DNA from 4 places in the Enterobacter chinensis genome. Region 3 is predicted to be linked to each of the others. Evidence: predicted binding sites of a transcription regulator. Region 3 holds the regulator's gene; each other region holds the start of a gene.
What was found. The regulator sigma-54, encoded in region 3, starts transcription at its own class of promoters, with help from an activator protein. The targets are predictions, from matches to a motif close to GTTGGCACANNTTTCGCTNT.

Region 1: norV (anaerobic nitric oxide reductase flavorubredoxin) is a predicted target of sigma-54. The motif match lies at 4,004-4,023, and genes of this name have one in related genera.
Region 2: glnK (P-II family nitrogen regulator) is a predicted target of sigma-54. The motif match lies at 4,663-4,682, and genes of this name have one in related genera.
Region 4: PYW49_RS07255 (amino acid ABC transporter substrate-binding protein) is a predicted target of sigma-54. The motif match lies at 3,025-3,044, and genes of this name have one in related genera.

Annotation. Positions count from the first base shown of each region.
Region 1 covers NZ_JARDVI010000003.1:563,692-571,407, reverse strand. The annotation lists gene srlD (sorbitol-6-phosphate dehydrogenase) at 1-125, shown strand, start outside; gene gutM (transcriptional regulator GutM) at 218-577, shown strand; gene srlR (glucitol operon DNA-binding transcriptional repressor SrlR) at 641-1,414, shown strand; gene gutQ (arabinose-5-phosphate isomerase GutQ) at 1,407-2,372, shown strand; gene norR (nitric oxide reductase transcriptional regulator NorR) at 2,369-3,883, opposite strand; gene norV (anaerobic nitric oxide reductase flavorubredoxin) at 4,071-5,504, shown strand; gene norW (NADH:flavorubredoxin reductase NorW) at 5,501-6,634, shown strand; gene PYW49_RS12000 (hypothetical protein) at 6,912-7,070, shown strand; gene PYW49_RS11995 (SgrR family transcriptional regulator) at 7,230-7,716, shown strand, end outside.
Region 2 covers NZ_JARDVI010000002.1:716,055-723,770, reverse strand. The annotation lists gene PYW49_RS08415 (PLP-dependent cysteine synthase family protein) at 1-360, opposite strand, end outside; gene PYW49_RS08410 (Lrp/AsnC family transcriptional regulator) at 476-934, shown strand; gene PYW49_RS08405 (SmdA family multidrug ABC transporter permease/ATP-binding protein) at 965-2,737, shown strand; gene PYW49_RS08400 (SmdB family multidrug efflux ABC transporter permease/ATP-binding protein) at 2,730-4,511, shown strand; gene glnK (P-II family nitrogen regulator) at 4,733-5,071, shown strand; gene amtB (ammonium transporter AmtB) at 5,107-6,396, shown strand; gene tesB (acyl-CoA thioesterase II) at 6,493-7,353, opposite strand; gene PYW49_RS08380 (YbaY family lipoprotein) at 7,557-7,716, shown strand, end outside.
Region 3 covers NZ_JARDVI010000003.1:77,371-85,086, reverse strand. The annotation lists gene PYW49_RS09680 (calcium/sodium antiporter) at 1-777, shown strand, start outside; gene kdsD (arabinose-5-phosphate isomerase KdsD) at 791-1,777, shown strand; gene kdsC (3-deoxy-manno-octulosonate-8-phosphatase KdsC) at 1,792-2,358, shown strand; gene lptC (LPS export ABC transporter periplasmic protein LptC) at 2,355-2,930, shown strand; gene lptA (lipopolysaccharide ABC transporter substrate-binding protein LptA) at 2,899-3,453, shown strand; gene lptB (LPS export ABC transporter ATP-binding protein) at 3,460-4,185, shown strand; gene rpoN (RNA polymerase factor sigma-54) at 4,233-5,666, shown strand; gene hpf (ribosome hibernation promoting factor) at 5,689-5,976, shown strand; gene ptsN (PTS IIA-like nitrogen regulatory protein PtsN) at 6,059-6,550, shown strand; gene rapZ (RNase adapter RapZ) at 6,596-7,450, shown strand; gene npr (PTS phosphocarrier protein NPr) at 7,447-7,716, shown strand, end outside.
Region 4 covers NZ_JARDVI010000002.1:481,012-488,727, forward strand. The annotation lists gene ybeY (rRNA maturation RNase YbeY) at 1-401, shown strand, start outside; gene corC (CNNM family magnesium/cobalt transport protein CorC) at 491-1,369, shown strand; gene lnt (apolipoprotein N-acyltransferase) at 1,375-2,913, shown strand; gene PYW49_RS07255 (amino acid ABC transporter substrate-binding protein) at 3,317-4,222, shown strand; gene PYW49_RS07260 (amino acid ABC transporter permease) at 4,378-5,118, shown strand; gene gltK (glutamate/aspartate ABC transporter permease GltK) at 5,118-5,792, shown strand; gene PYW49_RS07270 (amino acid ABC transporter ATP-binding protein) at 5,792-6,517, shown strand; gene rihA (pyrimidine-specific ribonucleoside hydrolase RihA) at 6,638-7,579, shown strand; gene PYW49_RS07280 (zinc ribbon-containing protein) at 7,647-7,716, opposite strand, start outside.

The sequences.
Region 1 (7,716 bases), 490 kb from region 3:
TGCCGCTGAAGCGCGGGTGCGACTATCAGGACGTGCTGAACATGCTGCTGTTTTACGCCAGCCCAAAAGCCTCGTACTGCACCGGGCAGTCGATCAACGTGACCGGTGGGCAGGTCATGTTCTAACTCCCTTCCCCGGTGGCGCTGCGCTTACCGGGGCTACAATACCCATAGGCCGGGTAAGGCGCAGCCGCCACCCGGCATGTAAGGAGTGAAATATGGTAACCGCGCTCATCACCGTCGCCGCCCTCGCCTGGATCTGCCAGATGGCGTTTGGCGGTTGGCAGATCCACCAGTTTAACCGCGCGTTTAATGCCCTGTGTCAGAAGGGTCGAGTGGGCGTCGGACGTTCCGGCGGACGCTTCAAACCGCGCGTGGTCGTCGCCGTTGCGCTGGACGAGCACGACCAGGTGTGCGATTCCCTGATCATGCGCGGCATGACCGTCTTCGCCAGACCGGTGAAAATCCAGGCAATCAACGGCATTTCGTTGCAGGAATTGCGGCCTGATGTGATCTTTCCCCATGATCCACTCTGTCAGAATGCACTATCATTAGCGCTTAATCTGAAACATGGATAATTTCGTTGTGAAAGCTATAGACTTGCGAAATTATCATTTCGCAACCTAAGGAACGAAGCGCCTATGAAACCTCGTCAGCGGCAGGCGGCCATTCTCGAGCATCTGCAAAAACAGGGAAAATGCTCGGTAGAGGATCTGGCCCACTACTTTGACACCACCGGCACGACAATACGCAAGGACCTGGTATTGCTCGAAAACTCTGGCGCCGTTATTCGAACCTACGGCGGCGTGGTGCTCAATAAGGACGAAGCGGACCCGCCTATCGATCACAAAACGCTGATCAACACCCACCAGAAGGCGCTGATCGCCGAAGCGGCGGTGAAATTTATCCACGATGGCGACTCCATTATCCTCGACGCTGGCAGCACCGTCCTGCAGATGATCCCCCTGCTCAACCGCTTTAATAACATCACGGTGATGACCAACAGCCTGCACATCGTCAACGCCCTGTCGGAATTCGACAGCGAGCAAACTATCCTGATGCCCGGCGGCACCTTCCGTAAAAAATCCGCGTCGTTTCACGGTCAGCTGGCCGAGAACGCCTTTGACCACTTCAGCTTTGATAAACTGTTTATGGGCACCGACGGCATCGACCTGAGCGCGGGCGTCACCACCTTCAACGAGGTATTCAGCGTCAGTAAAGCGATGTGCAACGCCGCGCGGGAAGTAATCCTGATGGCAGACTCCTCGAAGTTTGGCCGTAAAAGCCCCAACATTGTCTGTAGCCTGGAAAGCGTCGACAAACTGATTACCGACGCGGGTATCGACCCGGCGTTCAAGAAAGCGCTGGAAGAGAAAGGCATCGACGTGATCGTAACCGGAGAGAGAGATGAGTGATTTTCTGTTAGAAACGGGCCGCCAGACGCTGATGCTGGAGCTGCAGGAAGCCAGCCGCCTGCCGGAACGTCTGGGCGAGGATTTTGTCCGCGCCGCCAACACCATTATCCACTGCGAGGGTAAAGTGATTGTGGCGGGTATCGGGAAATCCGGCCATATCGGCAAAAAGATTGCCGCGACGCTGGCCAGCACCGGGACGCCCGCTTTCTTCGTGCATCCGGCCGAAGCGCTGCACGGCGATCTGGGGATGATCGAAAGCCGCGACGTAATGCTGTTTATCTCCTACTCCGGTTCGGCTAAAGAACTGGATCTCATTATTCCACGCCTGCAGGAAAAGTCGGTCGCTCTGCTGGCGATGACCGGGAAGTCCCGCTCGCCCCTTGCGCTGGCCGCCAAAGCGACGCTGGATATTTCCGTTGAGCGCGAAGCCTGTCCGATGCACCTCGCTCCCACCTCCAGCACCGTCAACACGCTGATGATGGGCGACGCGCTGGCGATGGCGGTGATGCAGGCGCGCGGCTTTAACGAAGAAGATTTTGCCCGTTCGCATCCGGCCGGAGCGCTTGGGGCACGCCTGCTCAATAAGGTTCACCACCTGATGCGAACTGACGATGCCATTCCGCAGGTCAAACTCGATACCAGCGTCATGGACGCGATGCTGGAGCTCAGCCGCACTGGCCTGGGCCTGGTTGCGGTCTGCGATGACAACGGGAGCGTCAAGGGCGTGTTCACCGACGGCGACCTGCGCCGCTGGCTGGTTGGCGGCGGCAGGCTGGAAACAAAAGTGTCGGACGCCATGACCAAAGGCGGACTGACGCTCAACGCCGAGAGCCGCGCCATTGAAGCCAAAGAGGTGCTGATGAAGCGCAAGATCACCGCCGCGCCGGTGGTGGATGACACCGGCAGGCTGTGCGGTGCTATTAACCTGCAGGATTTCTACCAGGCCGGGATTATCTAACTCTTCAGCCCGAGACGCTTCGCCAGCCGGTGCAGGTTGGCGACGTCCATCTCCAGCGCCCGCGCGCACGCCGCCCAGCTGCGGTTGTTCTGCTCCAGCGCACGGGTAATCATTTGGCGCTGGAACGCTTCCGTCGCCTCGCGTAGGTTCTCATTTACACTCTCTGGCACACGCTGAGCCACGGTCTGTACGGCGTCATCGTGCAGCGCAAAATGACGCGCGTGGATCACCACCTCATCACCCGAACGCGCCGCCCGCGCCAGCACCACCGCGCGGTGAATCGCATGCTCCAGCTCGCGCACGTTGCCCGGCCAGCCGTAGCTCAGAAGATGCGCTCTCGCCCCCGGGCTTAGCACCACGCGAGACAACCCCATCCTGAGCCGACACTGCTCGCAGAAAAAGCCCGCCAGCAGCAGCACATCGTCCCCGCGTTCGCGCAGCGGCGGCACGGTTAGCGGGAACACGCTCAGGCGGTGGAACAGGTCAGCGCGGAAGTTCCCGGCCAGCACCGCTTCACGCAGGTCGCGGTTCGTCGCCGCCAGCACGCGCACGTCCACTCTGTGGCTGCGGTCATCCCCCACGCGCTGGATATCGCCGTACTGCAGCACGCGCAGGAGTTTGGCCTGTAACGACAGGGAGAGCTCGCCAATTTCATCCAGAAATAGCGTGCCGTTATCAGCCATTTCAAACTTGCCGCTGCGGTTGCTGATGGCCCCGGTAAACGCCCCTTTGACGTGACCAAACAGCTCGCTTTCCGCCACGCTCTCCGGCAGCGCGGCGCAGTTGAGGTACACCAGCGGATTCACCGCGCGCGGCGAGGCTTCGTGAATGGATTTCGCCACCAGCTCTTTACCGGTACCCGTTTCCCCGAAGATCAGCACGTTCAAATCGGAGGCGGCGACAATCTCAATCTCCTTTTTGAGCTGCGTCATGCCCGACGAAAGGCCGATCATCTCCGTGTGCGCCACCTGCTCAAACGCCGCCGGGCTGCCGGGAAGAATGTTCTGGCTCTCAAGCTGTTCAATCAGCAGGGCGTTGTTCAGCGCCCCGGCGGCCAGCGCGGCAATCAGGCGCAGCTCTTCGTCGCTGAAGGTGTCGAACTGGTCCGGCGACATACCGTCGAGCGTCAGTGCCCCAATCAGGTTTTGCCCGGCAAACAGCGGCAGGCCGATACAGGCGTGCACCTTCAGGCTCTCCTGGCCAGGAATGAGGCCGTCGTACGGGTCGGGCAGATCGCTGTCCGCCGGGAAACGCACCACGTCCCCCGCCCGGGCGATGGTCTCCAGCCGCGGATGACCCTCAAGGGCAAAACGCCGCCCGAGAACGTCCCTGGACAGCCCGTCGATAGCCAGCGGAATAAACTGCCGCCCCTCGTAGCGCAGCAGCGCTGAGGCATCGCACGCCAGCACGTGGCGCAGCGTGGAGATCAGCCGCTGAAAGCGGTCCTGATGGCCGATACCGGTTTGCAGTTCAATGGCGATCTTCGCCAGCACCTCTACGGAAAAGCTCATGTCTGCCTCGCTGTCATTTTGACAATCGATATTGTCATATTGACTGCAATCTTGATAGTCATAATGACTACCCATTAAGAGTCATGAAAATAATAACCTATTAAAATCAATAGAATAAAAGTTGGCATGCAACTTGATATAAGCAAGCCATCTTATTTGAAAAACGCGATATTACGCTGAGGTTGCTATGTCTATTCTGGTTAAAAATAACATTCATTGGGTGGGTCAACGTGACTGGGAAGTACGCGATTTCCACGGGACGGAGTACAAAACGCTGCGCGGCAGCAGCTACAACAGCTATCTCATCCGGGAAGGTAAAAACGTGCTGATCGATACCGTCGATCACAAATTCAGCCGCGAGTTCGTGCAGAACCTGCGCAGTGAAATCGACCTGGACGCCATCGACTACATCATCATCAATCATGCAGAAGAAGATCACGCCGGCGCGCTGACCGAGCTGATGTCTTACATTCCGAACACCCCGATCTACTGCACCACCAACGCCATCGACTCGATCAACGGCCACCACCACCATCCGGAGTGGAACTTCCACACCGTGAAAACCGGCGACGCGCTGGATATCGGCAACGGCAAACAGCTGATCTTCGTGGAAACCCCGATGCTGCACTGGCCGGACAGCATGATGACCTACATGACCGGCGACGCGGTGCTGTTCAGCAACGACGCCTTCGGCCAGCACTACTGCGACGAGCGCCTGTTCAACGACGAAGTGGACCAGACCGAGCTGTTCGAGCAGTGCCAGCGCTACTACGCCAACATCCTGACCCCGTTCAGCCGTCTGGTCACGCCTAAAATCACCGAGATCCTCGGCTTTAACCTGCCGGTGGATATGATTGCCACCTCCCACGGCGTGGTGTGGCGTGAAAACCCAACCCAGATTGTGGAGCTGTACCTGAAATGGGCGGCGGATTATCAGGAAGACCGCATTACGATTTTCTACGACACCATGTCCAACAACACCCGCATGATGGCGGACGCCATTGCCCAGGGCATCAACGAAGTGGATCCGAACGTGGCGGTGAAGATCTTCAACGTGGCGCGCAGCGATAAAAACGACATCCTCACTAACGTCTTCCGCTCTAAAGGCGTGCTGGTGGGTACATCCACCATGAACAACGTGATGATGCCGAAAATTGCCGGTCTGGTGGAAGAGATGACCGGCCTGCGCTTTCGTAACAAACGCGCCAGCGCCTTTGGCTCCCACGGGTGGAGCGGCGGCGCGGTAGACCGTCTCTCCACCCGTTTACAGGATGCGGGCTTTGAGATGTCCATGAGCCTGAAGGCCAAGTGGCGCCCGGATATCGATGCCCTGGAGATCTGCCGCCAGCACGGCCGCGATATTGCCCGCCAGTGGGCGCTCGCACCGCTTCCACAAGCTGCGAAACCGACCGAACAGCAGGAGGCCTGTGCCGCGGCCGCCGATCTCGGCCCACGCATGCAGTGCAGCGTCTGCCAGTGGATCTACGATCCAGAGCTGGGCGAGCCGCTGCAGGACGTCGCACCGGGCACGCCGTGGAGTGACGTGCCGGACAACTTCCTCTGCCCGGAATGTTCACTCGGTAAAGACGTCTTTGACGAACTGGGTACGGAGGCAAAATGAGCAACGGCATCGTCATCATCGGCTCGGGTTTTGCCGCCCGCCAGCTGGTGAAAAATATCCGCAAACAGGATGCTAACGTACCGCTGACGGTGATTGCCGCCGACAGCATGGATGAGTACAACAAGCCTGATTTAAGCCACGTCATCAGCCAGAATCAGCGCGCTGAAGATCTCACCCGCCAGACGGCGGGGGAGTTCGCGGAGCAGTTTAACCTGCGTCTGTTTCCGTACACCTGGGTCACCGATATCGACGCCGCCGCGCACGTGGTGAAAGCGAAGGAGAAAACCTGGCAGTACGACAAGCTGGTGCTGGCCACGGGGGCCTCTGCTTTCGTACCGCCGGTTGCAGGCCGCGAGCTGATGATAACGCTCAACAGCCAGCTGGAGTACCAGGCCAGCGAAACGGGGCTTCGCGACGCGAAGCGCGTAATGATTGTCGGCGGTGGTCTGATTGGCACCGAACTGGCGATGGATTTCTGCCGGGCAGGTAAAGCCGTTACCCTGGTTGACCACGCGGCAAGTATTTTGTCGGCGCTGATGCCCGCAGAGGTTAGCAGTCGATTACAGCATCGACTGACCGATATGGGCGTCCATCTGCTGCTCAAATCTCAGCTGCAGGGCCTCACTAAAACCGAAGGCGGCATTCGCGCATCGCTTGACGGCGGCCGCAGCGTTGAGGTGGATGTCGTGGTTGCCGCGACGGGACTACGCCCGGAAACCGGGCTGGCTCACCGTGCCGGCGCGGAAACACAGCGCGGCGTGAAGGTAGATAGCTACCTGCAAACCACGCAGCCCGATATTTACGCGCTGGGGGACTGCGCTGAAATTAACGGTCAGGTGCTGCCTTTTTTACAGCCAATTCAATTAAGTGCGATGTATCTGGCGAAAAACCTGCTCGGCGGCAGCGCGCCGCTGAAATTACCCGCCATGCTGGTTAAAGTCAAAACGCCGGAATTACCGCTGCATCTTGCCGGTGAAACACAGCGTCAGGATCTGAACTGGCAAATAACCCTCGAGCCAGAAGGAATGGTCGCGCGAGGCGCGGATAACGAGGGCCAGATGCGCGCCTTTGTCGTCAGTGAAGACCGGATGAAGGAGGCTTTCGCTCTGCTGAAACTGTTACCTTCTTAACCCTCGCTTTGCCGGGTGGTGCTTCGCTTACCCGGCCTACAGCACGGCCACGCTTACTTAACCTTTGGATTTTATTGTCCGCCGCCCCGCTGTCCCGGGGCTTTTTTTTGCGCATTCTATTCACCAAATAAATACAAAACAGATAAATCATCGCTATTCATCCCTAATTTATTATTTCCATTAATACTTAAATGCGGAACAGCTGAAAAACATCACCCTGTTTTATTATTCGCACCCGGCTTACGCTGAAAAGGTATTAATCAGCCGGAGGCGAATCATGGCGACTTTTAATAAAGAACTCAATTATCTTTCTCGTTATTTTCAGCAGACGAAGAATGCGGAACATATTTTATTCCGCTGGCTTTATCTGAGCCCGGAAGCCCGCATTGAGCGTCTGCGCGAGTTGATAGAACCAGTAAGTAAACCTGAGCAGTAATTGCCGGGTGGCGCTACGCTTACCCTGCCTACAAAGCCCGTAGGCCCGCGCAAGCGTAGCGCTGCCGGGCAAAAAACCGGAACACTTTATTCATCCCGGCCTTATTTATTCCGCAAAAAGCCCTACACTCTCATCATCCTTCTTTTTCGGTATGCCGCTATGCGTCAGCTTCAGAAAATCCGTCAGTATCAACGGCTTTATCAGCACTACGGCGCTGTGCCAATGCCCACGACCATCGCGGAAGTCGCGGAGGTTGCGCTGTGCAGCGAACGCCATGCGCGCACCCTGTTGCGCCAGCTCGCGCAAAGCGGCTGGCTGAGCTGGAACGCGCAGCCGGGACGCGGGCATCGCGCCATCCTGCACTGCCTGACGACCACCAGCGAGCTGAGCGCGCCGCTGATGCACGCCTGCCTGGAGAAAGGGGATTACCAGAGCGCGCTGCAGCTGGCCGACGGCGACCCCGCCAGCCTGCACCACATCATCACCCCGTTTTTAGGCGGTAAATGGCTTAAACACCAGCCGACGCTGCGCATTCCGTGGTATCGCCCGCTCACGTCGCTGCATCCGGCGCTCCAGCGCCGCCGCGCCGAACAGCATATTATCTGCGCGGTCCACGCTGGGCTGACGCGCTACGCGCCAGGCAACC
Region 2 (7,716 bases), on a different contig from region 3:
GCGACCGCCGTAAAATTCGATCTGTTCGATTTTGCGTCTCGCAGTGCAGGAAGGCATCACTGCGATAAACGGCAGGCCCAGCAGGCGAGCAAAATAAGCTTCGGACACCGCCGTTGAACCGGATGAGGATTCAATGACAGTGGTACCTTCTTTAATCCAGCCGTTACATAAACCGTATAAAAACAGAGAACGCGCCAGACGATGCTTCAGGCTGCCGGTAGGATGGGTGCTTTCATCTTTCAGATAGAGCTGAATACCGTCAAATCCCGGCAGGGAAAGGCGAATCAGGTGCGTATCCGCCGAGCGCTGATAGTCGGCATTGATTTCGCTGATCGCATGTTTAACCCAGGTGCTATTCATCGTAGTTATCCGTTTGTCATTTTGTGCCTAGCATAGCGAAAAGCACAGAAAAAATTGTTGCTATCTGGCCTTTAAAATAGAATGAAGGGAGAAAAATTTTCTCTGTGAGGTGGGTATGCTAGATAAAATTGACCGCAAGCTCCTTTCATTGCTGCAGAGTGACTGTACCCTCTCTTTGCAGGCGCTGGCAGATGCCGTTAATCTGACCACCACGCCGTGCTGGAAGCGCCTCAAGAAGCTTGAAGATGACGGTATTCTTCTGGGGCGCGTCGCATTATTAGATCCCGAAAAGCTGGGGCTTGGGTTGACGGCATTCGTCCTGATAAAAACTCAGCATCACAGCAGCGAGTGGTATTGCCGCTTTGTCACTCAGGTGTCTGAAATGCCAGAGGTGCTCGGCTTCTGGCGTATGGCCGGCGAGTACGACTACCTGATGCGCGTTCAGGTCGCAGACATGAAGCGCTATGATGATTTCTACAAGCGACTGGTGAACAGCGTACCGGGATTATCGGACGTTACCTCAAGCTTCGCCATGGAACAGATTAAATACACCACAGCGTTACCGATTGAATAACTTCGTAAAATACCTTCAGGAACAAACCGCGTGCGATTATTTGCCCAATTAAGCTGGTACTTTCGTCGGGAGTGGCAACGCTACCTCGGCGCTGTATTCCTGCTTATTATCATTGCCATTTTGCAGTTGATCCCGCCGAAAGTGGTGGGATACGTCGTGGATGGCGTCACCGAACAGCATTACACCACCGCACGGGTGTTGATGTGGGTTGGCACGCTGGTGCTGACGGCCGTCATTGTTTATCTGCTGCGCTACGTCTGGCGCGTGCTGCTGTTTGGCGCGTCCTATCAGCTGGCCGTTGAGCTGCGTGAAGATTTTTATCGCCAGCTGAGCCGGCAGCATCCCGAATTTTATCTGCGCCATCGCACCGGGGATCTTATCGCGCGCGCCACTAACGACGTCGATCGCGTGGTCTTTGCCGCCGGGGAAGGGGTGCTGACGCTGGTGGACTCGCTGGTGATGGGCTGTGCGGTGTTGATCGTCATGTCCACGCAGATCAGCTGGCAGTTAACCCTGCTTGCCCTGCTGCCGATGCCGCTCATGGCGCTGGCGATCAATCGCTACGGCGAACAGCTGCACGAGCGCTTTAAGCTGGCGCAGGCGGCGTTTTCGTCTCTGAACGATCGCACCCAGGAGAGTATGACCAGCATCCGCATGATCAAAGCGTTTGGCCTGGAAGACAGACAATCTGCTCTGTTTGCGGCCGATGCCGCAGACACGGGGGCGAAGAACATGCGCGTCGCGCGTATTGACGCCCGTTTTGACCCGACGATTTATATCGCAATTGGCATGGCAAACCTGCTGGCGATTGGCGGCGGAAGCTGGATGGTGGTGCAGGGCGCGTTGACCCTCGGCCAGTTAACCAGCTTTGCGATGTATCTGGGTCTGATGATTTGGCCGATGCTGGCGCTGGCGTGGATGTTTAACATCGTTGAGCGTGGCAGCGCGGCCTATAGCCGTATTCGCGCCATGCTGGCTGAGGCGCCGGTGGTCAATGACGGTAGCGAATCGGTACCGGAAGGACGCGGTGTTATGAAGGTCGACGTCCGTCAGTTTGTCTATCCGCAAGCGGAACATCCGGTACTGGAGAACGTCAGTTTTACGCTTCAGCCCGGCCAGATGCTGGGCATTTGCGGCCCGACGGGGGCCGGAAAAAGTACCGTGCTCTCTCTGCTCCAGCGTCACTTTGACGTCACGCAGGGTGATATTCGCTTCCATGATATTCCCCTGACCAGGCTGGTGCTGGATGAGTGGCGAGGTCGCCTGGCGGTGGTGAGCCAGACGCCATTTCTGTTTTCAGACACCGTGGCGAACAACATTGCCCTTGGAAAACCGTCGGCAACGCAGGAAGAGATAGAGCATGTGGCGCGGTTAGCCAGCGTACATGACGATATTTTGCGTCTGCCCCAGGGCTATGATACGGAAGTCGGAGAGCGGGGCGTCATGCTGTCCGGCGGGCAAAAACAGAGAATCTCCATTGCCCGCGCGCTATTGCTGAATGCTGAAATCCTGATCCTGGATGATGCGCTTTCCGCCGTGGATGGCCGTACCGAGCACCAGATCCTGCATAACCTGCGCCAGTGGGGCGACGGACGCACGGTGATTATCAGCGCCCACCGTTTGTCAGCGCTCACCGAAGCCAGCGAAATACTGGTATTACAGCACGGGCATATTGCCCAGCGCGGGCAGCATGAAACGCTTGCTGAGCAACCGGGCTGGTATCGCGATATGTATCGCTATCAGCAGCTTGAAGCGGCGCTAGATGATGCGCCGGAACACGTTGAGGAGGCCACTCATGCGTAAGCTCGGAACGATGTGGCCGACGCTTAAACGTCTGCTGGCCTACGGCTCGCCGTGGCGTAAACCGCTGTCCGTGGCCGTGCTTTTACTCTGGATTGCGGCGATTGCCGAGGTGAGCGGCCCGCTGCTCATCAGCTACTTCATCGATAATATGGTCGCTAAAAGCTACCTGCCGCTGGGGCTGGTGGCGGGCTTAGGCGTGGCCTACGTTGGCTTACAAGTGACGGCTGCCGGGCTGCACTATGCCCAGTCGCTGTTGTTTAACCGTGCCGCGGTGGGCGTCGTACAGCAGCTGCGTACGGATGTGATGGACGCCGCGCTTCGCCAGCCGCTCAGCGAGTTTGATACCCAGCCGGTCGGGCAGGTGATTTCACGGGTAACCAACGATACGGAGGTGATCCGCGATCTGTACGTCACCGTGGTGGCGACCGTGTTGCGCAGCGCAGCGCTGATTGGCGCAATGCTGGTGGCAATGTTCAGCCTCGACTGGCGTATGGCGCTGGTGGCAATCACTATCTTCCCGGCGGTGTTGATTGTCATGGTTATCTACCAACGTTACAGCACGCCGATTGTGCGTCGGGTGCGCGCCTACCTGGCCGACATCAATGATGGCTTCAACGAAGTGATCAACGGCATGAGCGTCATCCAGCAGTTCCGCCAGCAGGCACGTTTTGGCGAGCGGATGGGCGAAGCCAGCCGCTCGCACTACATGGCGCGCATGCAGACCCTGCGGCTTGATGGGTTCCTGTTACGCCCGCTTTTGAGCCTCTTCTCCACGCTGGTGCTGTGCGGGCTGCTGATGCTCTTTGGCCTGACCACACGAGGAACCATTGAGGTTGGTGTTTTATACGCCTTCATCAGCTACCTTGGCCGCCTGAACGAACCCTTGATTGAGCTTACGACACAGCAGTCGATGCTCCAGCAGGCCGTAGTGGCAGGGGAGCGCGTATTCGAGTTGATGGACAGACCGCGTCAGACCTACGGCAACGATGAGCGTCCTCTGCAAAGCGGGGCCATTGCCTTTGATAACGTCTCGTTTGCCTATCGCGACGACCAAATGGTGTTGCAGGACATCACGCTTGATGTCCCATCACGCGGGTTCGTGGCGCTGGTGGGGCATACCGGCAGTGGCAAGAGCACGCTCGCTAGCTTATTAATGGGATATTACCCGGTAAGCCGCGGTGAGATCCGCCTCGACGAACGCCCGCTCGCATCTCTCAGCCACACTGTGTTACGCAAAGGCGTTGCGATGGTGCAGCAGGATCCGGTCGTACTGGCCGATACCTTCTACGCCAACGTGACCCTGGGGCGAGATTATACCCAGGAGCAGGTCTGGGACGTGCTGGAAAAAGTACAGCTGGCAGCGCTGGCGCGCGGGTTTAGCGACGGGATCAATACGAAACTGGGCGAGCAGGGGAACAATCTCTCCGTCGGACAAAAACAGCTCCTGGCGCTGGCGCGGGTGCTCATTGAAACGCCGCAGATACTGATTCTGGATGAAGCAACGGCCAGTATTGACTCCGGCACCGAGCAGGCCATCCAGCAGGCGCTGGCTGCCGTACGCGACCATACGACGCTGGTGGTGATTGCCCATCGTCTTTCGACCATCGTCGAGGCAGATACTATTCTGGTGCTGCATCGCGGACAGGCCGTTGAACGCGGTACGCACCGCGAGCTGCTGGAAGCAAAAGGGCGGTACTGGCAGATGTATCAGCTGCAGCTGGCGGGCGAAGAGCTGGCGGCCAGCGTGCGAGATGAAGAGTCGCTTAGCGCCTGATGCACCAAAATGAGGCGGCGCGCTAACAGTCATTCCTGTTGGTGCAAAACGGAAACGCACCCTGCACCGGCATGGTGCGTTTTTTTTCACCGGTTCGTTTATCGGTACCGTGTAACGCTCATCGCACCGCTGTTCCCCCCTGGTTTTCATTTCTGGCACACCCCTTGCAATACCTTCTGCGTTAGCTGCGGCCATTACCGAATTCTGACTGGAGGGGATCTATGAAGCTGGTTACGGTTGTAATCAAACCATTCAAACTCGAAGACGTGCGTGAAGCGTTGTCTTCAATGGGTATTCAGGGACTGACTGTCACCGAAGTGAAAGGCTTTGGTCGTCAGAAGGGTCATGCCGAGCTTTATCGCGGGGCGGAATACAGCGTTAACTTTCTGCCAAAAGTAAAAATTGATGTCGCGATTGCTGACGATCAGCTAGATGAAGTCATTGATGTCATTAGCAAAGCGGCCTATACCGGCAAAATTGGCGACGGCAAAATTTTCGTTGCCGAACTGCAGCGCGTCATTCGCATCCGTACCGGCGAATCTGACGAAGCGGCACTGTAATTAACGCCTGGCACACAGTGATAGGGAACGAGAAAATGAAGATAGCAACACTTAAAACGGGTCTGGGTTCGCTGGCACTGCTGCCGGGCCTGGCGCTGGCTGCTGCACCTGCGGTGGCAGACAAAGCCGATAACGCCTTTATGATGATCAGCACCGCGCTGGTGCTGTTCATGTCCATCCCGGGCATTGCGCTGTTCTATGGCGGCCTGATCCGTGGCAAAAACGTTCTCTCCATGCTGACGCAGGTTGCCGTAACGTTCGCGCTGGTCTGCGTGCTGTGGGTGGTTTACGGTTACTCGCTGGCTTTCGGCACGGGCAACGCGTTCTTTGGTAACTTCGACTGGGTGATGCTGAAAAATATTGAACTGACCGCGCTGATGGGCAGTTTCTACCAGTATATTCACGTTGCTTTCCAGGGCTCGTTCGCCTGCATTACCGTCGGGCTGATTGTGGGCGCGCTTGCGGAGCGTATTCGTTTCTCTGCGGTCCTGATCTTCGTGGTGGTCTGGCTGACGCTCTCCTATGTGCCGATTGCGCACATGGTCTGGGGTGGCGGTCTGCTGGCGACGCATGGCGCGCTGGACTTCGCGGGCGGTACCGTTGTGCACATTAACGCCGCGGTAGCGGGTCTGGTTGGCGCATACCTGATTGGCAAACGCGTGGGCTTCGGTAAAGAAGCGTTCAAACCGCACAACCTGCCGATGGTCTTCACCGGTACCGCGATCCTCTACTTTGGCTGGTTTGGTTTCAACGCCGGCTCAGCAAGTGCCGCGAACGAAATCGCCGCGCTGGCCTTCGTGAATACCGTTGTGGCCACGGCAGGTGCAATCCTCTCCTGGGTCTTTGGCGAGTGGGCTGTGCGCGGTAAACCTTCTCTGCTGGGTGCCTGTTCGGGGGCGATTGCCGGTCTGGTCGGTATCACCCCAGCATGTGGTTATGTCGGTGTGGGTGGCGCGCTGCTGGTCGGCCTGGTGTCAGGTCTGGCGGGTCTGTGGGGCGTGACGGCGCTGAAACGTATTCTGCGCGTTGATGACCCTTGCGATGTGTTTGGCGTGCACGGCGTGTGCGGCATCGTCGGCTGTATCATGACCGGGATCTTTGCAGCGAAATCGCTGGGTGGCGTGGGCTACGCAGAAGGCGTCACCATGGCCCATCAGGTGCTGGTGCAGCTGGAAAGTATTGCTGTCACTGTGGTGTGGTCTGCCGTTGTCGCTTTCATTGGCTACAAACTGGCGGACATGACGGTTGGTCTGCGCGTACCGGAAGAGCAGGAACGCGAAGGTCTGGACGTCAACAGCCACGGCGAGAACGCGTATAACGCATGATCTGAGCGTTTTGCCGGGTGGCGGCTTCGCCTTACCCGGCCTACAACTGCACAATCCGTAGGCCCGGTAAGCGTAGCGCCACCGGGCTTTTTTTCATCAACCTCTATTACGCATCACCCCTTCCTGCACCGTCGAGGCGACCAGCACGCCATCCTGAGTATAAAACTCCCCACGCACAAACCCGCGCGCGCTCGATGCTGACGTACTTTCCACGCTGTAGAGCAACCACTCATTCATGTTGAATGGACGGTGGAACCACATGGAGTGATCGATCGTCGCGACCTGCATCCCTTTTTCGAGGAACCCGACGCCGTGCGGCTGCAGCGCCACCGGCAGGAAGTTGAAATCTGACGCATAGCCCAGCAGATACTGATGAACGCGGAAGTCCTCCGTTACGGTACCGTTAGCCCGGATCCAGACCTGGCGCTTCGGTTCCGCGGTGTGACCTTTCATCGGGTTGTGGAACTCGACGGGGCGGATCTCAAGCGGCTTATCGCAGAGAAACTTCTCTTTGACCTGCGGCGGAAGCAGATGCGCCAGCGCACGGGCGATATCGGTCTCTGATTTGAGCTCGTCTGGCGACGGCGCCGGAGGCATCACTTTCTGGTGCTCGTAGCCGGGCTCAGGCGCCTGGAAAGAGGCGGTCATGTAAAAGATCGGCTTACCGTTCTGGATGGCCGCTACGCGGCGCGCGCTGAAACTGTTGCCATCTCTCAGGACTTCAACGTCATACACGATCGGTTTTGCGCTATCACCAGGACGTAAGAAGTAGCTGTGGAATGAGTGCACCAGACGGTCTGCAGGGACAGTCTCCTTTGCAGCGTACAGCGCTTGTCCAACGACTTGTCCTCCGAAGACCTGGCGTAAGCCTAAATCTTCGCTCTGTCCGCGAAAGAGTCCTTCCTCAATTTTTTCCAGATTCAGTAATGTCAGCAGATTGTTCAGTGCCTGACTCATAGTTGTCCTCAATAAACGCCGTAGCGAAAGATAGGCAGAGTATAACGCAGAAATGAAAGTGGTCCGATGGGTAGAATAATCTGAATATCGGGACGATTTCAGGCATTAATCAGTGATTTGTGCCACACTTGAATACGTTATGTGATTGAAACGACATCGGATGGGATCGATCCCGCTGGTGCATTGATGATAAGGAGACTTCAATGAAACTCGTGCCCATGCTAAGTGGTGTAGCTATTGCGGTGGCGTTGTCCGCCTGTGCCGGTAAGAGCGCCCAGGTGCCTGTACCAGCAGCCGATCCGAACGGGATTAATACCCTTTCGCAGCAATCCATTCAGCAGCCTAACGTTTCCGGTACCATCT
Region 3 (7,716 bases):
CTGGCAGTAGGCACCGCGATTGGCTCGAACATCGTCAATATATTATTGATTTTAGGCCTGGCGGCACTGCTCCATCCATTTCGCGTGCATTCTGATGTTCTGCGCCGTGAATTGCCGCTAATGTTAGTCGTAAGCCTGCTGGCAGGGTGCGTATTTTATGATGGAATACTGAGCTTCAGTGACGGCATATTCCTGCTGGCGCTGGCCGTTATTTGGTTGCTGTATAGTGTTAAAATTGCCCGTCTGGCTGAGAAGCAGGGTCTGGATAGCCTCACGCGCGAGCAGGTCGCCGAGCTCCCGCGCGAAGGTACGCTGCCTGTTGCCCTGCTCTGGCTTGGCGTTGCGCTGATCATCATGCCGATGGCAACGCGCATGGTCGTGGATAACGCGACGGTGCTGGCGAACTATTTCGCCATCAGTGAACTGACTATTGGCCTGACGGTTATTGCCATCGGCACCAGCCTGCCGGAGCTGGCCACGGCCATTGCGGGGGCACGGAAAGGTGAGGATGACATTGCCATTGGTAATATCATCGGCTCCAATATTTTTAATATCGCCATTGTGATGGGCCTGCCGGCCCTGATTACGCCAGGGCCCTTTAATCCCCTGGCGTTCTCACGTGATTACGGCGTGATGCTGCTGGTCAGCGTGATATTTGCCCTGCTCTGCTGGCGGCGGCAACGACAGATTGGCAAAGGTGCAGGCGCGCTGTTGACGGGTGGATTTATCGTATGGATGGCGATGCTGTACTGGCTCTCGCCTCTTCTCTCTGGGTAAACGGAAACGCATTATGTCGCAAATAGAATTGCAGCCGGGTTTTGACTTTCAGAAAGCAGGCAAAGACGTTCTGGAGATTGAACGTGAAGGTCTGGCGCAGTTAGATCAGTACATTAATCAGGATTTTAGTCTGGCATGTGAGAAGATATTCTACTGTGCCGGCAAAGTCGTGGTGATGGGGATGGGTAAGTCCGGCCACATTGGACGCAAAATGGCGGCGACGTTTGCCAGCACCGGAACCTCGTCCTTCTTTGTACACCCGGGGGAAGCCGCGCACGGGGACCTGGGAATGGTCACGCCGCAGGATATCGTCATCGCGCTGTCCAACTCCGGTGAGTCTAATGAAATTCTGGCGCTGATCCCGGTACTGAAGCGGCTGCAGGTGCCGCTTATTTGCATAACCAGCCGTCCGGAAAGTAGCATGGCGCGTGCGGCTGATATTCACCTGTGCGTTAAAGTTCCCAAAGAGGCCTGCCCGCTGGGCCTGGCGCCGACATCCAGCACCACCGCTGCGCTGGTCATGGGCGATGCGCTCGCCGTGGCGCTGCTGGAAGCCCGCGGTTTTACGCCGGAAGATTTCGCGCTTTCCCACCCGGGCGGCGCGCTGGGGCGCAAGCTGCTGCTTCGGGTTAACGATATTATGCACACCGGGGATGAAATCCCTCACGTCAGTAAAGAGGCCTCCCTGCGCGATGCACTGCTGGAAATCACCCGTAAAAATCTGGGTATGACGGTCGTGTGCGACGATCTGATGAAAATTCAGGGGATCTTCACCGATGGCGACCTGCGCCGCGTGTTCGACATGGGTGTAGATGTCCGCACGCTGGGCATTGCCGATGTGATGACGCCCGGCGGTATCCGCGTGCGTCCGGGGACATTGGCAGTGGATGTGCTGAACCTGATGCAGTCCCGTCATATCACCTCCGTTATGGTTGCCGATGGCGACCAGTTGCTGGGTGTGGTACATATGCATGATCTGCTGCGCGCAGGCGTAGTGTAATGAAGGATAAGACAATGAGTAATGCGGGTGCATCCCTTGCAACCTGTTATGGTCCGGTCAGTACCCAGATGATGGCAAAGGCGGAAAATATTCGCCTGCTCATCCTGGATGTGGATGGGGTACTCTCCGATGGCCTGATTTATATGGGCAATAACGGTGAAGAGCTAAAAGCGTTTAACGTTCGCGACGGCTATGGTATCCGCTGCGCGCTTACCTCGGGTATCGAGGTTGCTATCATCACCGGGCGGAAAGCTAAACTGGTAGAAGACCGCTGTGAAACCTTAGGCATTACCCATTTGTATCAGGGTCAATCCGATAAGATGGCGGCATTCAATGATTTAGTGGGTAAACTGGCTATCGCGCCGGAAAACGTGGCCTATGTCGGAGACGATCTGATTGACTGGCCAGTGATGGCTGAAGTTGGGCTGAGTATCGCCGTTGCCGATGCGCATCCGCTGCTGATCCCGCGCGCGGACTACGTTACCCACATCAACGGTGGCCGTGGTGCCGTCCGTGAAGTCTGCGATCTGCTCCTGCTGGCGCAGGGCAAGCTTGATGAGGCCAAAGGGCAATCGATATGAGTAAAACCAGACGTTGGATTATCATTTTGCTTTCGCTTGTCGCCCTGGTATTGATTGGCGTGAACCTTGCCGATCGCGACGATACGCAAACGGAAGCGATCAACACTAACGATCCAACCTATAAAAGCGATCACAGCGACACCGTGGTCTATAGCCCGGAAGGCGCGCTGAACTATCGCCTGATTGCCCAGCATGTTGAATATTTTTCAGATGACGGTATTTCGTGGTTTACCCAGCCCGTCATGACCACGTTTGATAAAGACAAAGTGCCAACGTGGTCAATTAAGTCCGATCGGGCAAAACTGACAAATGACCGTATGCTTTATCTGTATGGTCACGTTGAAGTCAACGCCCTGACCGCTGACTCGCAACTGCGAAAAATTACGACGGATAATGCCCAAATCAACCTGGTGACCCAGGACGTGACGTCGCAGGATCTGGTCACACTGTATGGCACAACATTTAATTCCAGCGGTTTAAGAATGCGCGGGAACTTACGCAGCAAAAACGCCGAGCTGATTGAAAAGGTTAGAACCTCCTATGAAATTCAAAACAAACAAACTCAGCCTTAAAGTAATTATCGCCAGCGCGATGCTGGCAACCAGTCTCCCCGCGCTTGCTGTAACGGGCGATACCGACCAGCCGATCCATATCGAGTCCGACACCCAGTCTCTCGATATGCAGGGTAACGTCGTCACCTTTACGGGTAACGTCGTCATGACCCAGGGCACCATTAAAATTAACGCCGACAAAGTGGTCGTTACCCGTCCGGGTGGCGAGCAGGGCAAAGAGATTATCGATGGCTATGGTAATCCGGCGACCTTCTATCAGATGCAGGACAACGGCAAGCCGGTGAAAGGCCACGCCACGCATATGCACTATGAGCTGGCGAAAGATCTGGTCATCCTGACCGGGAATGCATATCTGGAACAGCTGGACAGCAACATTACCGGCGACCAGATCACCTATCTGGTTAAAGAGCAAAAAATGCAGGCCTCCAGCGAGAAAGGCAAACGCGTCACCACCGTACTGGTTCCGTCGCAGCTGCAGGACAAAGGCAAAGGCCAGGCCCCGGCACAGAAGAAGAGTAACTAATTCGTTATGGCAACATTAACTGCAAAAAACCTCGCGAAGGCCTATAAGGGCCGCCGTGTCGTAGAAGATGTCAGTCTGACCGTCAACTCCGGCGAAATTGTGGGCCTGCTTGGCCCTAATGGTGCGGGTAAAACCACAACCTTCTACATGGTCGTTGGCATTGTGCCGCGCGATGCCGGCAACATTGTCATTGACGATGAAGACATCAGTCTTCTGCCGCTGCACGCGCGCGCGCGCCGTGGGATCGGCTATCTGCCGCAGGAAGCTTCCATTTTCCGTCGTCTTAGCGTTTACGATAACCTGATGGCGGTCCTGCAAATTCGTAACGATCTGACCAGCGAACAGCGTCAGGATCGTGCTAACGAGCTGATGGAAGAGTTCCACATTGAGCATCTGCGTGACAGCCTCGGTCAGGCGCTCTCCGGGGGTGAACGTCGCCGCGTTGAGATTGCGCGTGCGCTGGCCGCAAACCCGAAATTTATCCTTCTGGATGAACCGTTTGCGGGCGTTGACCCGATCTCCGTTATCGACATTAAACGAATCATTGAACACCTGCGTGACAGCGGGCTTGGCGTACTGATCACCGACCACAACGTGCGTGAAACGCTGGCCGTGTGTGAACGCGCGTATATTGTGAGCCAGGGCAATCTGATCGCCCACGGTACGCCGCAACAGATCCTCGAAGACGATCATGTTAAGCGCGTCTATCTTGGGGAAGACTTCAGACTCTGATAGGGTAGAGGTAACGTAACGCCGAACCGGAGAAAAATGCTCTGAACATGAAGCAAGGTTTGCAATTAAGGCTCAGCCAACAACTGGCGATGACGCCGCAGTTACAGCAGGCAATTCGCCTGTTGCAACTGTCCACGTTAGAACTTCAGCAGGAGCTCCAGCAGGCGCTGGACAGTAATCCCCTGCTGGAACAAACCGATCTTCATGACGAGGTAGAAACCCAGCAGTCGCAGGATACAGAAGCGCTCGACACCGCGGATGCACTCGAACAAAAAGAGATGCCGGACGAGCTTCCGCTGGATGCCAGTTGGGACGAAATCTACACCGCCGGAACCCCTTCCGGTACGCGTGCAGACTACCAGGACGATGAGCTACCGGTCTATCAGGGAGAAACCACCCAGTCGCTTCAGGATTACCTGATGTGGCAGGTGGAGCTGACCCCCTTCTCCGACACCGATCGTGCGATTGCCACGTCCATTGTCGATGCCGTGGATGACACGGGCTATTTAACCGTCACGCTGGACGATATCCTCGAAAGCATGGGCGACGAAGAGATTGAGCTTGAGGAAGTAGAAGCTGTTCTGAAGCGCATCCAGCGTTTCGATCCGGTAGGCGTGGCCGCAAAAGATCTGCGCGACTGCCTGCTGATCCAGCTTTCTCAGTTCAGCAAAGAGACGCCATGGCTCGATGAGGCGCGCGTCATCATTAGCGATCATCTGGATCTGTTGGCTAACCATGATTTCCGCAGCCTGATGCGCGTCACGCGCCTGAAAGAAGACGTGCTGAAAGAAGCGGTGAATCTGATTCAGTCGCTCGATCCGCGCCCCGGTCAGTCGATCCAGACCAGCGAACCCGAGTACGTGATCCCGGATGTGCTGGTCAGAAAACACAATGACCGATGGGTCGTTGAACTGAACTCTGACAGCATCCCTCGCCTGCAAATCAACCAGCAGTATGCCTCCATGTGCACCAGCGTGCGTAACGACTCCGACAATCAATATATTCGTAGCAATTTGCAGGAAGCGCGATGGTTGATCAAAAGTCTGGAGAGCCGAAATGATACGCTGCTACGCGTCAGCCGCTGCATTGTCGAACAGCAGCAGGCTTTCTTTGAGCAGGGCGAAGAGTATATGAAACCGATGGTGCTGGCGGATATCGCCCAGGCCGTCGAGATGCATGAATCAACCATTTCCCGTGTAACCACGCAGAAGTATCTGCACAGTCCGCGCGGTATTTTTGAGCTTAAGTATTTCTTCTCCAGCCACGTTAATACCGAGGGCGGCGGCGAAGCGTCGTCAACGGCGATTCGTGCCCTGGTGAAGAAGTTGATCGCCGCGGAGAACCCCGCGAAGCCACTGAGTGACAGTAAGTTAACCACCATGCTGTCCGATCAGGGTATTATGGTGGCACGTCGTACTGTTGCGAAGTATCGAGAGTCTTTATCCATTCCGCCGTCCAACCAGCGTAAACAGCTGGTCTGACACAACCGATAAGGAAGACACTATGCAGCTCAACATCACTGGACAAAACGTCGAAATTACTGAGGCTTTACGCGACTTTGTGAACACGAAGTTTGCGAAACTCGAGCAGTATTTCGAAAGGATCAATCAGGTCTATATTGTGTTGAAAGTGGAGAAAGTGACTCATATCTCGGATGCCACCCTGCATGTTAACGGGGGCGAACTCCATGCCAGTGCGGAAGGGCAGGACATGTACGCTGCTATCGACGGCTTGATTGATAAGCTTGCGCGACAGCTCAATAAACATAAAGATAAACTGAAACAACACTAATTGTCCGGGCAGTTAACGGGTGCAGGACGGCCTGTTGTGAAACACAACAGGCCATTTGTACAGTTAGCGCTTAGGTGAAATTATGATGAACAACGATTCCGCTCTTCAACTGAGCAATGTCCTTAACCAGGAATGTACCCGCAGTGCTGTTCACTGCCAGAGCAAAAAACGTGCGCTGGAGATCATCAGTGAACTGGCTGCAAAACAGCTGGGCCTGCCGCCGCAGGTGGTGTTCGAAGCGATCCTGACCCGTGAAAAAATGGGCAGTACCGGTATCGGCAACGGCATCGCGATCCCGCACGGCAAACTGGAAGAGGATACCCTGCGCGCCGTCGGTGTGTTTGTGCAGCTTGAAACACCTATCGCCTTCGATGCCATTGATAACCAGCCCGTCGATCTCCTCTTCGCGCTGCTGGTTCCTGCCGACCAAACGAAAACCCATCTGCATACGCTGTCGCTGGTCGCAAAACGTCTGGCCGATAAAACCATTTGCCGCCGACTGCGCTCGGCCCAAAGTGATGAAGAGCTCTATCAAATTATCACTGAAGCAGAAGGCAATCAGGATGATGCATAACCAGGAGATGGCCTTCACATCTGTTGTCCTGAGGAGAAACGGAACATGGTGCTGATGATTGTCAGTGGCCGTTCAGGGTCGGGGAAATCCGTTGCTCTGCGCGCGCTGGAAGACATGGGTTTTTACTGCGTAGATAACCTGCCGGTCGTGTTATTGCCCGACCTGGCTCGGACGCTTGCGGAAAGACAAACCTCTGCCGCCGTCAGTATCGACGTTCGTAATATGCCTGAATCGCCAGAAATTTTTGAGCAGGCGATGAGTAACCTGCCTGAGGCGTTTTCGCCTCAGCTGCTGTTCCTTGATGCAGACCGTAATACCCTGATCCGCCGATACAGCGATACCCGTCGTCTGCACCCGCTTTCCAGTAAGAACCTCTCTCTGGAGAGCGCTATCGATGAAGAGAGCGATCTGCTGGAGCCGCTGCGCTCTCGTGCCGACCTGATTGTCGACACCTCGGAGATGTCCGTTCACGAGCTGGCGGAAATGCTGCGTACCCGGCTGTTGGGCAAGCGCGAGCGCGAACTGACGATGGTGTTCGAATCCTTTGGATTTAAGCACGGTATCCCGATTGATGCGGATTATGTTTTCGATGTGCGCTTCCTGCCGAACCCGCACTGGGATCCGAAACTGCGTCCAATGACCGGTCTGGATAAGCCCGTCGCGGCCTTCCTCGACAGGCACACAGAAGTTCACAATTTTATCTACCAGACGCGAAGCTACCTTGAGCTATGGTTACCAATGCTGGAGACAAACAATCGCAGCTACCTGACGGTGGCGATTGGCTGTACCGGCGGTAAACATCGTTCGGTTTACATCGCCGAACAGCTGGCCGACTATTTCCGCTCGCGCGGGAAGAACGTTCAGTCCCGTCATCGCACGCTGGAAAAACGTAAAACATGACCGTAAAACAAACCGTTGAGATCACCAACAAGCTGGGCATGCATGCACGCCCGGCGATGAAACTGTTTGAGCTGATGCAGGGTTTCGATGCTGAGGTTCTGCTGCGGAATGACGAAGGTACCGAAGCGGAAGCAAACAGCGTGATCGCGCTGCTGATGCTGGATTCCGCCAAAGGGCGCCAGATTGAAGTAGAAGCCACCGGCCCTCAGGAAGAGGAAGCGCTGGCGGCGGTGATTGCCTTGTTTAACGCAGGGTTCGACGAAGAT
Region 4 (7,716 bases), on a different contig from region 3:
AGTTTCAGAAATGGCTGGATGCCGTTATCCCCCAGTTTCAGGAAGAATCAGAAGTTACGATTCGCCTGGTGGATGAAGCAGAAAGCCATGAGCTTAACCTGACTTATCGTGGGAAAGATAAGCCGACCAACGTGCTCTCTTTTCCATTCGAAGCGCCGCCGGGTATTGAGATGCCGCTATTGGGCGATCTGATCATCTGCCGCCAGGTGGTTGAACAGGAAGCCAAAGAGCAGCAAAAACCTCTTGATGCCCACTGGGCGCATATGGTGGTACACGGCAGCCTGCACCTGCTCGGCTACGATCATATCGAAGACGACGAAGCGGAAGAGATGGAGTCCCTCGAGACAGAGATAATGCTTGCTCTGGGCTATGAGGATCCGTACATTGCCGAGAAAGAATAGTCCGTCACCTGACTGACTAACATGCCGCCACGAAAGGACATCGCGTGGCGGTAAACATTGAACTAACAAGAGAACCCTTAACAAACGCCATGAGCGACGACAATTCACACAGTAGCGACACGACAACCAGTAAAAAGGGATTTTTCTCCCTCATTCTGAACCAGCTTTTCCACGGTGAACCGAAAAACCGTGATGAACTGCTGGAGCTGATTCGTGATTCCGGGCAGAACGACCTTATCGACGAAGATACGCGCGAAATGCTCGAAGGGGTTATGGACATCGCCGACCAGCGCGTTCGCGATATCATGATCCCCCGTTCGCAGATGATCACCCTGAAACGCAACCAGACGCTGGACGAGTGCCTCGATGTCATCATCGAATCTGCCCACTCGCGTTTCCCGGTCATCAGCGAAGACAAAGATCACATCGAAGGGATTTTGATGGCGAAAGATCTGCTGCCGTTTATGCGCAGCGATGCCGAAGCCTTCAGCATGGAAAAAGTGTTACGCCAGGCCGTGGTTGTGCCGGAGAGTAAACGTGTGGATCGGATGCTGAAAGAGTTCCGCTCTCAGCGTTACCACATGGCGATTGTTATTGATGAATTTGGTGGCGTTTCCGGTCTTGTCACGATCGAAGATATTCTTGAGCTGATCGTCGGTGAAATCGAAGATGAGTATGACGAAGAAGAAGATATCGACTTCCGTCAGCTCAGCCGCCACAGCTGGACCGTGCGTGCGCTGGCCTCAATTGAAGACTTCAACGACGCCTTCGGTACCCACTTCAGCGATGAAGAGGTTGATACCATTGGCGGGCTGGTGATGCAGGCCTTTGGTCATCTTCCGGCGCGCGGCGAGACCGTTGACATTGACGGTTACCAGTTCAAAGTGGCAATGGCCGACAGCCGACGTATTATACAGGTTCACGTCAGAACGCCGGACGATTCACCGGTGCCAAAACTGGAAGATTAATGTAAATGGCATTTGCCCCACTCTTTGAACGTCAGCGCGTCCGTTTGCTGCTGGCGCTGTTACTCGGAGCCAGCGGTACGCTGGCTTTTTCTCCTTACGACATCTGGCCTGCGGCCATTCTTTCCCTGATGGGGCTACAGGGTCTGACCCTGAATCGTCGTCCGGTACAGGCTGCCGCCATCGGTTACTTCTGGGGGCTGGGGCTGTTTGGTTCCGGCATCAACTGGGTTTATGTCAGCATCGCCCAGTTTGGCGGTATGCCGGGCCCGGTTAACATCTTCCTGGTGGTACTGCTCGCTGCCTACCTCTCGCTGTATACCGGTCTGTTCGCAGGTATCCTTTCTCGCCTGTGGCCAAAAACCAGCTGGCTGCGTGTCGCTATTGCCGCGCCGGTGGTCTGGCAACTCACCGAATTCCTGCGCGGTTGGGTGCTGACGGGCTTCCCATGGCTGCAGTTCGGCTACAGTCAGATTGACGGCCCGCTGAAAGGCCTGGCGCCGGTGATGGGCGTTGAGGCCATCAACTTCCTGCTGATGGTTGTCAGCGGCCTGCTGGTACTGGCACTGGTTACGCGCGGCTGGAAGCCGCTGGCTGTGGCGCTGGTGCTGTTCGCTCTGCCCTTCCCGCTGCGCTATATCCAGTGGTTCACGCTTGAGCCCGAGCGCGCCACGCAGGTTTCTATGGTTCAGGGAAATATCCCGCAGTCCATGAAGTGGGACGAGAAAGAGCTGCTGAATACGCTGAAGATCTACGCCAACGCCACGGAAGAGGTGATGGGTAAATCACAGCTGATTATCTGGCCGGAGTCTGCGATTCCCGATCTGGAGATTAACCAGCAGCCGTTCCTCAACATGATGAACGATCTGCTGCTTTCGCGTGGCAGCACGCTAATCACCGGGATTGTCGATGCGCGTCTGAATCAGCAGAACCGCTACGACACCTACAACACCATCATTACGCTCGGCAAAGGCAGCGAATACAGTTACCGCTCCACTGACCGGTACAACAAGAACCACCTGGTACCGTTTGGTGAGTTTGTTCCTCTGGAATCGATTCTGCGCCCGCTGGCACCGTTCTTTGACCTGCCGATGTCCTCTTTCAGCCGCGGGCCATACGTTCAGCCCCAGCTGCATGCGCACGGTTTTGCCCTGACGCCGGCCATTTGCTACGAAATTATCCTCGGCGAGCAGGTACGCGATAACTTCCGCCCGGACACGGACTTCCTGCTGACTATCTCTAACGATGCCTGGTTTGGTAAGTCGATTGGCCCGTGGCAGCACTTCCAGATGGCGCGGATGCGTTCTTTGGAGCTGGCGCGTCCGCTGCTGCGAAGCACCAACAACGGCATCACCGCCGTGATTGGACCGCAGGGTGAAATCCAGGCCATGATCCCACAGTTTACCCGTGAAGTGCTGACCACCCGCGTCACACCGACAACCGGCCTGACGCCATACGCCCGTACCGGCAACTGGCCGCTGTGGATTTTGACCGTGCTGTTCGGCTTTGGCGCGGTACTGATGAGCCTGCGTCAGCGTCGTCGATAATCTCACCTCTTCCTGCCGGGTGGCGGCTACGCCTTACCCGGCCTACATTTTTGCTCCCGTAGGTCGGGTAAGGCGTAAGCCGCCACCCGATAAATCCCTCCCAACCCCAAATCTGGCACGCCTATTGCTTTGTTTATTCAGGTAAACGCAGTTTGGCTTAACGTGCAACTTAGTCGCACCAGCGTAGATCATCGGTAGCACCGTAACGGTGCAACGGGAGATATTTGCCTCTGAATGGTGCGGCGCGCTTCGCAAAAATAAACAATAACGCAGCAAAATCTTTACATTAAGCCAGACTAAATGTTAACAAGCTTGCATAACACTGCACTCGCATTGCGCGAGATATAACAACATCACAATGGGTATCAATGCGTCACTGGCGCTGATAAAAAAGGAGTTGGGTATGCAATTACGTAAACTGGCCACAGCAATGCTGGTTATGGGAATGTCTGCAGGCGTGGTTCACGCTGAAGATGCTCCGGCAGCAGGCAGCACTCTCGACAAGATTGCCAAAAACGGCGTCATCGTGGTCGGCCACCGTGAATCTTCAGTCCCGTTCTCTTACTACGACAACACGCAAAAAGTCGTGGGCTATTCACAGGATTACTCCAACGCCATCGTTGAAGCTGTGAAGAAAAAGCTGAACAAACCTGACCTGCAGGTGAAGCTGATCCCAATCACTTCACAGAACCGTATTCCACTGCTGCAGAACGGCACCTTTGATTTCGAGTGTGGCTCCACCACCAACAACCTCGAGCGCCAGAAACAGGCTGCCTTCTCGGACACCATCTTTGTCGTAGGCACCCGCCTGCTGACGAAGAAAGGCGGTGAGATCAAAGATTTCGCTGACCTGAAAGGCAAAGCGGTCGTTGTCACCTCCGGAACCACCTCAGAAGTGCTGCTGCACAAACTGAACGACGAGAAGAAAATGGATATGCGCATCATCAGCGCGAAAGACCATGGCGACTCCTTCCGAACCCTGGAAAGCGGCCGTGCCGTCGCGTTTATGATGGATGACGCCCTGCTGGCGGGCGAGCGTGCGAAAGCGAAAAAACCAGACAACTGGGATATCGTCGGGACCGCGCAGTCTAAAGAAGCCTACGGCTGTATGCTGCGTAAAGACGATCCGCAGTTCAAAAAGCTGATCGATGACACCATCGCTCAGGTGCAGACCTCTGGCGAAGCGGAAAAATGGTTCGACAAGTGGTTCAAAAACCCAATTCCACCAAAAAACCTGAACATGAATTTTGAACTGTCTGACGACATGAAAGCGCTGTTCAAATCTCCAAATGACAAAGCTCTTAACTAATTAGAACAACAGGGGCGGGATCTCCTGCCCTCTCGATTGTCGGGAAGCATGGACAGACTATACGTTGAGTGGTCGTTCCCCACTCAGCGCGAAAAATGAGCTTCTCACCAATCTTCGAGGGTAGCGCTGCTACCCTTTTTTTTCTGGAGTTTATTATGTCAATAGACTGGAACTGGGGCATATTCCTGCAACAAGCCCCGTTCGGCAACACCACCTATCTTGGCTGGCTGTGGAGCGGCTTTCAGGTCACCGTAGCATTATCGATAACGGCGTGGATTATCGCGTTTCTTGTCGGTTCTCTGTTCGGTATTCTGCGCACCGTCCCTAACCGTTTTCTTTCAACACTTGGCACTCTGTATGTGGAACTGTTCCGTAACGTTCCGCTGATCGTGCAATTCTTTACCTGGTATCTGGTTATCCCGGAACTGCTGCCGGAAAATATTGGCATGTGGTTCAAGTCGGAACTGGATCCGAATGTACAGTTCTTCGTCTCTTCCATGATGTGTCTGGGGCTGTTTACCGCTGCGCGCGTTTGCGAGCAGGTGCGTGCCGCCATTCAGTCATTACCCCGCGGACAAAAAAATGCGGGCCTGGCAATGGGCTTGACCCTGCCGCAAACCTACCGCTATGTGCTGCTGCCTAACGCCTACCGCGTTATCGTTCCACCGATGACCTCTGAGATGATGAACCTGGTGAAAAACTCGGCCATCGCCTCGACCATCGGCCTGGTCGATATGGCCGCACAGGCGGGCAAACTGCTGGATTACTCCGCACACGCGTGGGAATCCTTCACTGCAATCACGCTCGCGTATGTTCTGATTAACACTTTCATCATGCTGGTGATGAACCTGGTTGAACGTAAAATCCGCCTGCCGGGTAATCTGGGGGGCAAATAATGTACGAATTTGACTGGAGTTCTATTGTTCCATCCATGCCATACTTGCTTGATGGCCTGGTGATTACCTTAAAAATCACCGTGATTGCCATCATCATTGGTATCGTCTGGGGCACCCTGCTGGCCGTCATGCGCCTGTCGAGCTTTAAGCCTTTCGCCTGGTTCGCGACCGCCTACGTTAACGTTTTCCGTTCCATCCCGCTGGTGATGGTGCTGCTGTGGTTTTATCTGATTGTGCCCGGCTTCCTGCAAAACGTGCTGGGGCTGTCGCCGAAAACCGATATCCGCCTGATCTCCGCCATGGTGGCTTTCTCAATGTTTGAGGCTGCTTACTACTCGGAAATTATCCGTGCGGGTATTCAGAGTATCTCCCGTGGGCAATCCAGCGCCGCACTGGCACTGGGGATGACGCACTGGCAGTCCATGCAGCTCATTATTTTGCCGCAGGCGTTTCGCGCCATGGTTCCGCTCCTGCTGACCCAGGGTATCGTGCTGTTCCAGGATACCTCACTGGTCTACGTTCTGAGTCTGGCAGACTTCTTCCGTACCGCGTCAACCATCGGTGAACGTGATGGTACGCAGGTCGAGATGGTGCTCTTCGCGGGTGCGGTCTATTTTGTGATTAGTTTAAGCGCGTCGCTGTTGGTCAGCTGGCTGAAGAAAAGGACGGTATAATGATTTCCCTGAAAAATGTTTCTAAATGGTATGGGCACTTTCAGGTGCTGACCGACTGCTCCACCGAAGTGAAAAAAGGTGACGTAGTAGTGGTATGCGGGCCGTCCGGTTCCGGTAAATCGACGCTGATCAAAACCGTCAACGGACTGGAGCCGGTGCAGCAGGGTGAGATCGTCGTCAACGGCACCAAAGTCAACGACAAGAAAACCAATCTCGCCCAGCTTCGTTCTCACGTTGGAATGGTGTTCCAGCATTTTGAGCTGTTCCCTCACCTCTCCATTATTGAGAACCTGACCCTGGCGCAGGTAAAAGTACTTAAGCGTGATAAAAAAGCGGCGCGCGAGAAAGGTCTGAAACTGCTGGAACGCGTTGGGCTCTCGGCGCACGCCGATAAGTTCCCGGCGCAGCTTTCTGGCGGCCAGCAGCAACGCGTGGCGATCGCCCGCGCGCTGTGCATGGATCCCGTTGCGATGCTGTTTGATGAGCCAACGTCGGCGCTCGATCCTGAGATGATCAATGAAGTACTGGACGTCATGGTCGAACTGGCGCACGAAGGAATGACCATGATGGTGGTGACCCACGAAATGGGCTTTGCCCGTAAAGTGGCGAACCGCGTGATCTTTATGGATGAAGGGAAAATCGTGGAAGACTCGCCGAAAGAGGAGTTCTTCGCGAATCCGAAATCAGAACGTGCGAAAGATTTCCTCGCGAAAATCCTGCACTAATCTTCTCAGTGCGCAATCCGCGGATTGCGCACTGCCTCACGCTTTCGCTCACTTCTTCTCGTCGGCGTCACATTGCAGCGTTAACCTTGTCACAAAATAACGCTATGAATGGAGAACGCTATGGCACAACCTATCATTATCGATTGCGACCCGGGTCATGATGACGCGATCGCACTCGTCCTTGCACTTGCCTCCCCCGAACTCGACGTCAAAGCCGTCACCTCTTCTGCCGGAAACCAGACGCCGGATAAAACCCTGCGTAACGTTTTGCGCATGCTGACGCTGCTTAACCGCCCCGATATTCCCGTCGCCGGCGGAGCCGTCAAGCCCCTGATGCGCAAGTTAATTATTGCGGATAACGTGCATGGCGAAAGTGGGCTGGATGGTCCTGCGCTGCCGGATCCGGGCTTCGCACCGCAAAACTGCACCGCCGTGGAGCTGATGGCGAAGGTGCTGCGTGAAAGCCCTGAGCCAGTATCGCTGGTTGCCACCGGACCGCAAACCAACGTCGCGCTGCTGCTGAACAGCCATCCGGAACTGCATCACAATATTGCCCGTATTGTGCTGATGGGCGGCGCAATGGGGCTCGGGAACTGGACGCCGGCTGCCGAATTCAACATTTTTGTCGATCCCGAGGCCGCAGAGATCGTCTTCCAGTCCGGTTTGCCAGTTGTGATGGCGGGGCTGGACGTGACCCATCGCGCGCAGATTATGGCTGACGACATTGAGCGCTTCCGTTCCGTGGGTAATCCGGTCGCGACAACGGTGGCTGAGCTACTCGATTTCTTTATGGAGTATCATAAAGCCGAGAAATGGGGATTCCACGGTGCGCCGTTGCATGATCCCTGCACGATTGCCTGGCTGTTAAAACCGGAGATGTTTACCACGGTGGACAGATGGGTTGGCGTTGAGACGCAGGGAAAATACACCCAGGGCATGACGGTGGTGGATTACTACTCGCTGACGGGGAATCAACCGAATACAACGGTGATGGTGGATATCGACCGTCAGGCGTTTGTGGATTTACTGGCGGAGAGACTGGCTTACTATTCTGCGGCCTGATGCCCTCTCCCACGGGGAGAGGGAGCAGACACTAAAAACGGCAACGTCGTTGCCGTTTTGCTTTTACCTAGGGTTCAAACGGCCGGCGCTGGAACTGATCGTGCCCACATTTCGGACACAGCGGCAGTACATCAGGC